3 regions of the Hyphomicrobium sp. MC8b genome follow, and region 3 is predicted to be linked to each of the others. Evidence: predicted binding sites of a transcription regulator. Region 3 holds the regulator's gene; each other region holds the start of a gene.
The links. The regulator LexA, encoded in region 3, represses DNA repair genes until DNA is damaged. The targets are predictions, from matches to a motif close to TGTTCNNNNTGTGTTCNG.
Positions count from the first base shown of each region.

Region 1: a site for LexA is predicted at 2,264-2,281, ahead of ACLB1Z_RS18490 (adenosylcobalamin-dependent ribonucleoside-diphosphate reductase). Genes of this name have one in related genera too.
Region 2: a site for LexA is predicted at 2,609-2,626, ahead of recA (recombinase RecA). Genes of this name have one in related genera too.

Region 1 is NZ_LR898465.1:3,851,732-3,855,916, forward strand. Features, by position in the region: gene ACLB1Z_RS18470 (YdcF family protein) at 1-499, shown strand, start outside; gene ACLB1Z_RS18475 (lysophospholipid acyltransferase family protein) at 492-1,292, shown strand; gene ACLB1Z_RS18480 (hypothetical protein) at 1,440-1,742, shown strand; gene ACLB1Z_RS18485 (hypothetical protein) at 1,946-2,164, shown strand; gene ACLB1Z_RS18490 (adenosylcobalamin-dependent ribonucleoside-diphosphate reductase) at 2,326-4,185, shown strand, end outside.
Region 2 is NZ_LR898465.1:1,694,713-1,698,897, reverse strand. Features, by position in the region: gene alaS (alanine--tRNA ligase) at 1-1,199, opposite strand, end outside; gene recA (recombinase RecA) at 1,420-2,553, opposite strand; gene ACLB1Z_RS08255 (hypothetical protein) at 2,767-3,324, shown strand; gene ACLB1Z_RS08250 (hypothetical protein) at 3,490-3,999, shown strand; gene ACLB1Z_RS08245 (formaldehyde-activating enzyme) at 4,145-4,185, shown strand, end outside.
Region 3 is NZ_LR898465.1:3,098,150-3,102,334, forward strand. Features, by position in the region: gene ACLB1Z_RS15045 (dihydrofolate reductase family protein) at 1-118, shown strand, start outside; gene ACLB1Z_RS15050 (hypothetical protein) at 171-308, opposite strand; gene ACLB1Z_RS15055 (hypothetical protein) at 969-1,106, opposite strand; gene lexA (transcriptional repressor LexA) at 2,216-2,956, shown strand; gene ACLB1Z_RS15065 (ComEC/Rec2 family competence protein) at 3,015-4,185, opposite strand, start outside.

The DNA.
Region 1 (4,185 bases), 750 kb from region 3:
CGGCGACAATCGCATCGAGGCCGGCGCCAAGCTCATGAGCGAGGGCCGCGCCAAGCGGATGCTGATTTCCGGCGTCAACCGCAAGGTCAGCCGCGAAGAGATGCAGCGGCTGCTCGGCATCGATAAGCAGATCTTCAATTGTTGCGTCGATCTCGGCTATGAAGCGCTCGACACGGTCGGCAACGCCGACGAAACCCGAACCTGGGCCAACTCGAACGGCTATACGAGATTGATCATCGTGACGTCACGCTACCACATGCCCCGTAGTCTCGCCGAGCTGGCGCTCGCCATGCCGGGCGTGACGCTGCTTCCCTATGCAGTAACGCCGCGGCGGTTTCCGGAAACGGCCTGGTGGCTGCATCCGACCACGACGCGCGTGCTCATTTCGGAATATTTAAAATTTCTTCCCGCCGTCGCCCGCCTTACGGCGCAGAGGATCATGAACTGGAGCGACGGGCGGTCTGTTGCGATCATGCCGGATAAGCGCGCCGATGGCTAATTCAGTAGCAGCCGGGCCGGGCGCTTTGGTTATCGTCAGATCGCTGATCTATTTCGTCGTGTTCTACATCGTGACGGCGCTCTATCTCGTGCTCGGCTCGTGGCTGCTCGTCGGGCCACGGCCATGGGCGATGAAAGGCCTCGAAGTCCACGGCCGTACCTGCGTCTGGCTCTTGCGCCTCATCTGCGGCACGAAACTCGAAGTTCGTGGACATGAAAATCTGCCGAAGACAGGCTGCCTCGTCATTTCAAAGCATCAATCGGCATGGGACACGTTCGGGCTCATCTCGCTCTTTCGCGATCCGGCGATCGTGTTGAAAGACGAGTTGAAGTGGATTCCATTCTACGGCTGGTTTTGCATCAAGTTCGAGCACATCCTGGTTAAGCGCGAGAAAGCCTCGGCGGCGCTCAAAGCCCTAATCCGGGACGCCCGGCAGCGGATCAGCATCGGCCGCGAGGTCGTGATTTTCCCGGAGGGGACACGGACCATTCCGGGTGCACCGCCCGACTATAAGCCCGGCTACGTAGCTCTTTATGAAGCACTCGGCGTCGTCACCGTGCCGCTGGCGCTCAATTCCGGGCTGTTCTGGCCGCGCCGCAGTCTTTGGCGCTATCCGGGCACCATCATCGTGGAATTCCTGCCGCCGCTGCCACCGGGATTACCACGCGCGGAGTTTCGCAAAAAAGTCGAGACGGCCATCGAAACCGCGAGCATGCGACTTATTGAGGAAGCGGCACGTGGTCCCTCGCCGCCGCCCCTGGCGAAGACGCAGAATTCGGCTCAAGCCGCATAGGTTTTCCACATTTTATCCAACCGCCTGATGTGCTGATGCCGCAACGCGGTGAAAATCGTCGGTGTGGTTGCGCTTTGTTATGCACGGTGTTCGCATCGCTGTGGCAGATTTTACGTCTGATCGTTTCAGCAATCATGGAGCCATCCAATGCGTACTTCCGCCCGGTTGATGTGGGCCATTCTTGCCGTCGGAGGCGTCGCTATGGCCGCCGCTCCGGCCGAAGCCAAGCAATGTTTCAAGAAAGCCGCCCAGGGCGTTGCGCTCACGGAAGGGCTTGCACATTTCCAGGTCGATGCCGCGCTTCTGCAAGCGACCGACTGGAACATTTACTTCACCTGGGTTTCGGGCAACGGCACGCCGGGATATTCGTTCGGTCCCCGCCACTATAAGTGCAACTCGGAGGCGATCGGCTATTCGTGCTACGGCGAAGCGACGCTCTGCAAACTTTGAGGCGATCAGCCTTCCTGAGATAAACTCTCGCATAGCAAAGCCCGCCAGACCGGCGGGCTTTTTCAATTGCCGTTGATCGCAAATTCCAAGCCCCTCGAAAGCGGTGGTTACCATACGACCAATTGTTCTTCCGCTAACCATTACAATTGGAAGCAAATGCTTTCTAATGGTCTGGCGGGGAGTTTTATTTTTGAGGAGTGCGTATGTTGAAAATCAAAGCGGCTCTCGCGACGTTTGCTGTCGCGATGCTCTGGGCTAACAGCGCGTTCGCCTTCTGCATTGGTCCGTGGTGCTTTGGCGGCGATGGCGGAGGCGGCGGTGGTCCGGCTCCTGCGCCCGAGATCGATGGGCCGGCTAGCCTCACGGCTGTCGCCTTGCTCATCAGCGTCGGCGCCATCGTCTACCGCAAAATGAAAGACTAAGGTCGGCTCGCCTCTTTGGGCGCGCAACGATTCCAAAGATGGGACCGCGGCTGTCTTCGGCCGCGGTTATTTTATTTGAGCGATTGACTTGCCAAGCTCTGGAACATATAGTGAACATGCATTGAAGATTGGTTGGCAACGCCTATATCCCGGTGTCCCCGATGTCTGCGGTTTTATCAGCTCTGCCCGCGATTTCCGACGCCATTTGGCGGCGCAAGTACCGCTTTGCCGGGTCGCCGACAGCGGGTGGCGATGAGACGATCGAAGACACCTTCCGGCGCGTGGCCAAGGCTGCAGCATCGGCGGAAACCGACGAAGCCACGCAAGCGAAGTGGGGCGCTGCCTTTTACGATGCGATGGCCGATTTCGGCTTTCAGCCGGCCGGTCGCATCCTGGCCGGGGCCGGTACGGACCGCAACGTTACGCTCTTCAATTGCTTCGTTCTCGGCGCAATCCCTGATGATCTTTCCGGCATTTTCGAAAGCGTTAAAGAAGCCGCGCTGACGATGCAGGCCGGTGGCGGCATCGGGCATGATTTCTCGACGCTTCGTCCCCGCGGCGCAACCGTCAAAAGCATCGGCGCAGACGCGTCGGGACCGGTCAGCTTTATGGACGTCTGGGACGCCATGTGCCGCACGATCATGTCGGCGGGCCAGCGCCGCGGCGCGATGATGGCGACACTACGCTGCGATCATCCCGACATCGAAGCTTTCGTCGCAGCGAAATCCGATCCGCTGCGGCTCAGGAATTTCAATCTTTCGGTTCTCGTGACCGATGCCTTCATGGAGGCCGTGAAACGCGGCTCGCCTTGGGAACTCGTTTTCGAAGGCAAGGTCTACAAGACGATCGACGCCAAGGGCCTCTGGGACAAGATCATGCGGGCGACGTACGATTACGCAGAGCCCGGCGTCATTTTCATCGACCGGATAAACGCGGCCAACAATCTTGCTTATTGCGAGACGATCTCGGCGACGAACCCGTGCGGTGAGCAGCCGCTGCCGCCTTATGGGGCGTGCCTTCTCGGTTCGATCAATCTTGCCCGTTTCGTGGAGAAACCATTCTCGCCGGACGCGCACGTCAATCACCAAAAGCTCGAAGCCCGCGTTGCCACCGCCGTTCGCTTTCTCGACAACGTTATCGACATCTCGCGCTATCCGCTCGAAGCCCAGGCTCAAGAGGCGCGCGCGAAACGGCGCATCGGCCTCGGCATCACGGGGCTTGCAGATGCGCTGATCTTCCTCGGCCTTTCGTATGGAAGCTTGGCTGCTCGCGAGAAGGCGGCCGAATGGATGGCGATTATCCAGAATGCCGCCTATCGCGCCAGTGCAGCTCTGGCCGCTGAGAAAGGCGTCTTTCCGCTGTACGACGCCAGCGCTTTTCTCGCCCGGCCCAATGTCGAGCGTCTCGACGGCGACGTGCGTGCGGCGATTGCGGCCAACGGCATCCGCAACGGCTGCCTGACCTCGATCGCGCCAACCGGCACGATCTCGCTGCTCGCGGGCAATGTTTCTAGCGGCATCGAACCTGTGTTCGATTTCGTCTACCGGCGGCGCATCCTCGGCGATGGTGCGACGGCGAGCGAAGAAACCGTCGAGGATTACGCTTACCACGAGTTCCGCGCCCAGTTCGGCGAGAATGCGCCACTGACGCATGCGTTCGTGACGACTGAAACATTGTCGCCCGCCGAACACGTGGCGATGCAGGCAGAGATGCAGCCCTACGTCGACAGCGCCATCTCGAAGACGATCAACACGCCTGGAGCCATATCCTTCGAAGACTTCCGGGATATCTATGCGGAAGCGTTTGCGCTTGGCCTCAAGGGTTGCACGACCTATCGGCCGAATGCAGTCACGGGCGCGGTGCTGTCCAAAGCGGAAGGGGTAAACGATGCGAAACCCGCGCCGACCTCCAGCGTCAGTGCTTCGGAAGACCCGGCGAAATTCGGTGACGTCGTCTACATGACGAAGCCACTCGAACGCGACGCAGCGCTCGAAGGCATAACGTACAAGATCAAATGGCCG
Region 2 (4,185 bases), 1.4 Mb from region 3:
TCGTAGAGCTTGAACGCGACGTCGCCGGGGAATACCGCGCCATTCGTGAGACCAGCCGAGCTTTCGCCCAACAGCTTTAGGCCGTTGTCGAGCGTGCGCTTGAACTTCGTCTCTTCGAGCTTCAGCGTCTCGGTGATGAGCGGCTGCGCGCGCACGAGTTCCGGATAGGCGTCACCCATCTCGCGCACGAGCGACGGGACGAGCAGATACATCAGCGGATCGGTGCAGCCCATCTGGTGCGCATAGCGCATGGCGCGGCGCATGATGCGGCGAAGCACGTAGCCGCGGCCTTCGTTCGACGGCAGCACGCCGTCGGCGATCAGGAAGCTCGTCGAGCGCAAATGATCAGCGATGACGCGCCGCGCGACGTGATCGAAATCCTTCGTCGCCGCGCTTTCCTTCGCGCCGACTTTCCCCGCCTCCTGGCGGATCGCCTGGATGAGATGCTGAAACAGATCGATGTCGTAGTTGTCGTGCTTGCCCTGCAGCACCGCCGCGATGCGCTCAAGCCCCATGCCGGTGTCGATCGACGGCCGCGGCAGGTCAACGCGATCCCCCGGAGCGCGTTGCTCGAACTGCATGAACACGAGGTTCCAGATTTCGATGAAGCGGTCGCCGTCCGCATCCGCCGAGCCCGGAGGGCCGCCCGGAATCTTGTCGCCATGATCGTAGAAAATCTCCGAGCATGGACCGCACGGCCCCGTGTCGCCCATCTGCCAGAAGTTATCCGACGTCGCGATGCGAATGATCTTGTCGTCGGAGAAGCCGGAGATCTTCTTCCAGATGCGATAGGCTTCGTCGTCGGTGTGATAGATCGTGACGAGCAGCTTGTCTTGTCTGAGCCCGAAGTCCTTCGTCAGCAGGTTCCAGGCCAGCTCAATCGCGCGCTCTTTGAAGTAGTCGCCGAACGAGAAGTTGCCGAGCATCTCAAAGAACGTATGGTGGCGCGCCGTATAGCCGACGTTATCGAGGTCGTTGTGCTTACCGCCCGCGCGGACGCACTTCTGCGACGTCGTCGCCCGCGGAATAGCCCGCGTCTCCTGCCCCGTGAAAACGTTCTTGAACTGCACCATTCCCGCGTTCGTGAACATCAGCGTCGGGTCGTTGCGCGGAACGAGCGACGACGACGGCACGATCTCGTGTCCGTTCTTGCCAAAGAAATCGAGAAACGAAGCGCGGATTTCGCTGACGCCAGCCATGTGGTGCTTTCGGCCTGATCTGGATAAAAAACATGTTCCGGGACACAGCCCCGAAACGGGTTAAGGCCGCCGTTGTAGCGGCGGCCCTGAGGCATGTCTAGGAAGGGGCGGTCCTTGCGGCAGGCCGTCCGCCTGCGGCGGAACGACAGGCGCTGGCGGCCTCCATCTGCACCATCCGGCCGGCTTCCCGAAGGGAAGTCGGATGGCGCCACTCAAAGCCCTACCGCTTCGCCTTGGCGACTTTCTTCCCCGATTCGTCGGGGAGAACCCCGTCCTCGTCGGGTTCTTCGCCATCATCCTCGCCGGCTTCCGGATTGGCCAGCATCTTCTCGACGATGAGGCCGGCATTGGCCCGGATCGCCCGCTCGATCTCCGCCGCGACGCGGGGATTTTCCTTCAGGTACGTCTTAGCGTTTTCCCGGCCCTGGCCGATGCGGTCGCCATTATAGGACAGCCACGCACCCGACTTCTCGACCAGCCCTGCCTTGACGCCGAGATCGATCAGCTCACCGACCTTCGAGATGCCTTCGCCGTACATAATATCGAATTCGACCTGCTTGAAGGGCGGCGCCACCTTGTTCTTGACGACCTTGACGCGGGTCTGGTTGCCGACCGTCTCTTCGCGCTCCTTGATCTGGCCGATGCGGCGAATATCGAGGCGAACGGAGGCATAGAACTTCAGCGCGTTGCCGCCCGTCGTCGTCTCAGGGTTGCCGAACATGATGCCGATCTTCATGCGGATCTGGTTGATGAAGATCACCATCGTATTGGACTTCGAGATCGAGCCCGTGAGCTTCCGGAGTGCCTGGCTCATCAAGCGGGCCTGCAGGCCCGGCAGACTGTCGCCCATCTCGCCTTCGAGTTCGGCCTTCGGCGTCAGTGCGGCGACCGAGTCAACCACGAGCACATCGACGGCGCCCGAACGCACCAGCGTGTCAGCGATTTCCAGTGCCTGTTCGCCGGTATCCGGCTGCGAAATCAGGAGATCCTCGACCTTGACGCCAAGCTTCTTGGCGTAGCCCGGATCAATCGCATGCTCGGCATCGACGAACGCACACGTGCCGCCCTTCTTCTGCGCTTCCGCCACAACTTGTAGCGCCAACGTCGTCTTGCCCGAGGATTCAGGTCCATAGACTTCGATGATGCGTCCCTTCGGCAATCCCCCGATGCCGAGCGCAATATCGAGTCCGAGCGATCCCGTGGAGATCGCTTCGATATCCAGCTTTTCGTTGGCGCCGAGCCGCATGATCGACCCCTTGCCAAAGGTCTTGTCGATCTGCGCGAGTGCCTGCTCCAGCGCCTGCTTCTTGTCCATCTTGCCCCCTTCGAGCACAGTCAAGTCCGGCCGTTCCATGTCGTCACCCTCAATCCCTTATGGCAAGCGCCGCGCGCCATCAATTAAGGATAAACGTACACTTTTTGTTCCGCTTCTGTCAATCACGTTTTGTTCTCGTTGTGGAGTCCCCGCGCCGAATTTTCTCACTCTTGCGCACATGTTTCCTTAGGGACAGCGCGTCGCGGCCTCTCGCGGCACTCTCCTGGCAACCCAAGCCGAAGGAGACAGCCCGTGTCCAAGTTGCTCGCAGTTCTGATTTCCATCGCCGTCGTCGCCGCGTCGTTCACATCAGCCGCCGAAGCCGGCCCCGGCCGCCGCCTCGGATTCTTTCTTGGCGGCATGGCGGCCGCCAGCATGCTCGCGCACGCCGCCGAAGAGCGCCGTCGTGAGGAAGCCTACGAGAGAATGCGCGCCCGCCGGGAAATCGCCGCCCGCGAACGAGCCCGCCAGCGCGCCATCGCCGCCGCGGCCGCCAAACGCGAACGCGCCCGCCAGATCGCGCTGCAGAAGCAGAAAGCGGCCCAGATCGCCGCTGCCGAGACTGCATCCCAATCCACGACGAGCGACGACAAGCCCGCGCTCAAAAAGGGCGACCGGCTGACCTCGGGCGACAGTACGCCTGCATCCACAACGGCCGACAGCTCAGCGCAGACGACGACGGTTGAAAAGACACCGTCGAACGCTATCGAAACGTCATCGACGACACCGAGCGCTCCGGCCGCCACGACCGTCACCTGCCGCAAATATTCGGCAGCTGCCGATAGTGTGATCGAGGCGCCCTGCCAGTAATTCTCATTCGCCCTTCACTCAAAAAACGCGGCTCGCCGTCCTTCGGCCGGGCCGCGTTTTTATGTTCAACACCCCAGCACGATTTGCAGACGTGTTCCGTCCGAAACAGCGGGAAAAATCGCGCTACTCCAAGATGCCTCCATCGCAAATTCGTGGGAGGCACCCATGCTCAAGATCTCGACCCTCATCGCCGTTCTGGTCGTCGCCAGCACCGTCGCATCGAACGCGGAAGCACACGGCATGGGCTCGTTCTACGCCAGCCCGTTCTTCCGCAACCAGGGCCGCCAGCCGGCCCAGCCCTGCGAGAAGGACAAGCGCCGCAATCTCGAAGAAGCCTTTGCGAGAGCGCGTGAAAAGCGGCTCGCCGAATTACGCGCCGAACGCGCACAGGCTGCGGCCCTTGCCTCAAAACGCGCCCGTCTCGCAGCGCTCGCCAAAAAGAAAGCTGCAGCCGCAAAGCAGGCTCAGACGCTTGCAGCCACACGAACGAAAACGATCGCGCAGCAAACGGCATCGACGGGCACCACAAACATCGCCAAGAAAAGCGATCTGCTGCCTGTCTCGACGGCCTCAAACGCAACCGCGACCGCAACGAAAACAGCAGCAGCCGCACCGCAAGTCTGCCGCCGCTATTCCGCCGCCACCGACAGCGTCATTGAAATTCCCTGCGACTAGCGCGTGCGATTGCCCCCCATCGCATCGCGACCGTGAGACGCGCCATAACCAGAACTTATGGCGCGTCTCTGGCCACTCTGGTTTAAGCCCACCCCGTGCGTCGGCTTCGGCGCTCAATTGATAACCGAGCACAAGGTGGTGACATATGAGCATTGCATCGCGCCCGTCGGGGCGTTTTGGCATTCG
Region 3 (4,185 bases):
CATCGTCCTGGGCCGCGGTGAAAACCTGTTTGCAGGCATCGACCTGCCAAGCCTTGGGTATCGCGTAACGGAGGTGGTCCCGACGGGTTTGGCAACCCATCTGGTGTTGTCCCGCTGAACGCCGAGGGCTCCGCCGTCTAAGCCTCAAGGAAGAGGTTACACGCGGCGCGCTAGCCGAGGCCGTAGGTCGAGACGATCCCGAAGACCAGCAGAAACATGAAGACTGATACGGCAAGCGCATCGTAAATCGCCCCGGTCCGATTGGGCCGTGGAGAATAGAAGCGACCAGAATCCGAATAATAGTTCATGGCTTTTTTCCTTGGCTGGCTGTTGATTAAACGCGCTCGGAATGCCGCTATGGCGAGTTCCATAAACCGATTACTTCGGCTTCATTCAAAAAATGTAAGGCGGACCCTGCCCCACCGCAACCTGTCGCCTAAAAATGCTCCCGTTATGTTCCCAGCCATCGAAAGGCGGGTATCGGGTCAGCTTCGGGCGTGGGTCAGTCAGCTCGTGCGGGGCGCTGCGCCTCCCATAAAAAACTTATCCCCGCCTTCCGAACCGCCCGCATACTTCCCTCGCCCGTCCGGTGAAGGGCTCGCGCGCGAGGCGTTGCGTCGGGCTCGGACGGGGCAGCCTGACCCGGGGCATCACGCACGCTTCCGGACAAGGCGAACGGCCGGTCCGCACGGGGTGAGAAACCCGTGTGCGGAGCATCCCGCTTCATTAAGTGACCGTGCTCGCGACCCTGTTCTCAGGCTGTCACGGAGCGGATCGGTTCCGAGACTTCAAATGCCACGACCCAGCCGCGGAACCCGTCCGCTTCGTGCTTTATTGATGGTGCCGGCGACTCCCCTGCGGGGAGCCGGCCGCCGGCACATGCCTGTTGCTTCGTTCTTTGAAATTAGTGGCGCTAGTGACAGCGTTCCGCGAGTTGGCGCTATGCGAGGGGCGTCGCAAATTGTGCGTCAATGTCCGCGCCAGGAGCCGTGCACGCCTGGAACGAAATGACGGCTCATGTTGCCGCCGGTGATGGCGTCCGTCACCAGCGTACCGATCACGGTGACGATGATGCCGATGACGATTTGAGAAAACAAACCTCGCATGGTTCGCACGATGCTCCACCCCGACGTCAAAAGTATGAAACGCCCGGGTCGATAAACAGACATGCGACGTCTTTCCGTCGTTTTTTGCTGGCGCATCCGACTCGCCTCCAGCGAGCCGGCCGCCACGCCCACGGGATTCACAGATCATCTGTGGACGATGGAAGAGATTATTGGACTGACGGGCGAAGCGGCGCCTAAGCCCGGAAGACGGACGACCCTATAAGAAGCGGGATTGCCGCTAATGTAGGAGGATGCATGGACAGCAGTTGGCTTATAGTCGTTAGCTTGTTCGGGACGGCAATGGCCCCTCTTTGGGCAAAATGGTGGAATTTCGCTTTCCACAAGCTGGGGATGTCTCCCTATCTCCGTTTGTTCGGAGTTCTGTTTTTTTGCCTACTAACGATGTTGGTAGTCGGAGTGGCTCCTTGGATTTTGTTGTCTGTTTTAAGTGGGACGCTGGATACGAATTTGGCCGATCCTATGGTCCGGCGTGTGGGAATTGTCGTTTTCGGGGTGATGCTATTCTATCAAGCCGCTTATGCTTTGGGTGTCGCATGGCCGCGTGATTCTGTCCGCGCATAGCCGAGGTGATTATAACTGTAATCTGCAAATTGTGCGTCTTACGTGCAGATAAGATCGTCAGGCTTCAGTCCCGAAAGCTCGTTTCTATTCCCGCCTTGCGTGACATCACGCTATCAGCTGGAGAGGTTCGGGCACAATGAGGTTTTGGCCTATGTCCTGAGGGAAGAAATGCGCAACGGCGAGCCCGGTCATCGCCTTTGTGCATCCTGCTACCAAGAAGGCATAAAATCTTTTCTCCAGCCGGACTTACGGGTTCCTGGCCTAGTAACAGTTTTGGTTTGCAGTCACTGCGCCTCGGAAATTGGCCCAGATGGTGAGCGCCACCCTGAATGGGGCAAGCAAACGCGCAACAGGCGCTAAAAATTCAAACTGAGACACGACCCTCCCGCCTTGCATGGGTTGCGGAACGAGACGAGAACGTGTAGGGTACATACACGATTTGTACCGAGAATGAGCGGGCGGCATTCGGTGGTCAGCGTCTCAGCCCGCCGCGCTTGCCAGCCAGGAAAGGCTTGAGACGAACCCAGATGCTCACCGAAAAGCAGAAAGACCTCCTTCTCTTCATCCATGCGCGCATGCAGGAGCGCGGCGTGCCGCCCTCTTTCGACGAGATGAAGGACGCGCTGGATCTCAGGTCGAAGTCCGGCATTCACCGGTTGATCACCGCGCTGGTGGAGCGCGGGTTCATCCGCCGCTTGCCGCACCGGGCGCGGGCCATCGAAGTCATCAAGCTGCCGGACAACCAGGTTGGCTTGCCGTCCGCGGCACAGGGTGCCAGCACGGCCGCAGCACCGCAGCGGGGCTTCCAGCCAAGCGTGATCGAAGGCTCCGGTCCGCCGAAGACGAATGTGGCCACGCCGCCCCCGTCGCACGTCATCGACGCGCGGACGGTGTCGATCCCGGTCATGGGCCGCATCGCTGCCGGTACGCCGATCAGCGCCATTCAGAACCACACGCACGACATTGCGGTGCCACCCGACATCCTGACCAACGGCGAGCACTTTGCGCTGGAGGTCAAAGGCGATTCGATGATCGAGGTGGGCATCCATGACGGCGATACCGTCATCATCCGGCGGTGCAATACGGCGGAGAACGGCGATATTATCGTGGCGCTGGTCGAGGGCGAGGAAGCGACGCTGAAACGGCTGCGCAAGAAGGGCTCGACGATTGCGCTCGAAGCCGCTAATCCCGAATTCAAGACGCGGATTTTCGGACCGGATCAGATCGACATTCAGGGGCGCCTCGTCGGCTTGATGCGGCGGTATTGAGGGGCGGTTCGCCGCCATGCGTCGACGGAGCTAGAGCGACGCGGCGCAGCGTCGATGGCTAACGACCGCTTTCGGCGTCCGGCTCCGTGAGATCTTCCGTTTCGATCTCCGCCCCCTCTCCCGGATCGACGTCGGCTGATGTGCGTGTTTCGGGTTCTGCTTCGGCCGTCCGGGCAGGTTCGGCAGCCGGGGCGCCCGCCGGGGGCGGGGCCTGCAGAATACGCGGTTTCGGCAGCACTACCTGCTTTCGCTCCGGCGTCTCGCTCCAAGGTCGTTCGCCGCGATGGGCCGCGACCGTTTCGAGACGGATTTTGGGTTCCGGACTGTCGTTGCTGCGGTCGACGTAAAGGGCGTAAGCACCATTGCGCCAGCGATCGAAAACGTCGACGACCGTTCGCGGCACGGCGCAATTGCCGGGCTTGGGCGTATCGAGCACAAGCACGTCGGCGTTGAGGCAATCGTCGGTCACGGCAGCGGGATGGCGCGCGACCGCGACGGTCGCGCCTTTGACATGCGCGATGCAGCCGACAGCGTCGCAAGTAAAGCCTTCGCCGGTCTTGGCATCGCGCGCCGTTCGGGAATCGCCGTCGTATTCGAGCCAGCGGTCGAGGTCGTATTTCGTGCCCTTGCCCGGCATGGCGTCGAGCTTGCCCGAGTCATCGCGCACGGCGACAAGCAAACCTTTCTGTCCGACCAGAACATCAGGGCGCGGCATCCAAGGCGCAACAAGCAAACCGGCGCCGACAAGTGCAACGCCGAGAAGCCTGATCTGCGTCTGCCAAAGCAAAAACCAGATGCCGCCCGTGAGCATCAGCACGAAAGCCAGTTCAGGGATCGCTGGAATATGTCCGACAGCGCCCGGCAACGCGCCGACTTCGTTCGCACACCACGTCATGCCTTCGATGCCCCAGCCCATCAGCTTCAGGCCGAGCCATTCGAGGCCGAACGGCATCAGCACCATCGCGACGAGCGCCGCCGGCATGACGATCAGGTTGCAGATCGGAATGGCGATCATGTTCGCGAGCACGGCATATTGCTGACTCTGGTGAAAATTATAGGCCGCGAACGGCGCGACCGCGACGCTTGCGATCAACGTCGAGGCGATGATCTCGCCGAAGAACACGACCACGCGCATGACGGGATGCGGCTTGTGCTCGCGATTGAACAGGCTGCTCAGAAATTCGTGCGAGGCGATCAGCGCGGTTACGGCGGCAAACGACATCTGAAAG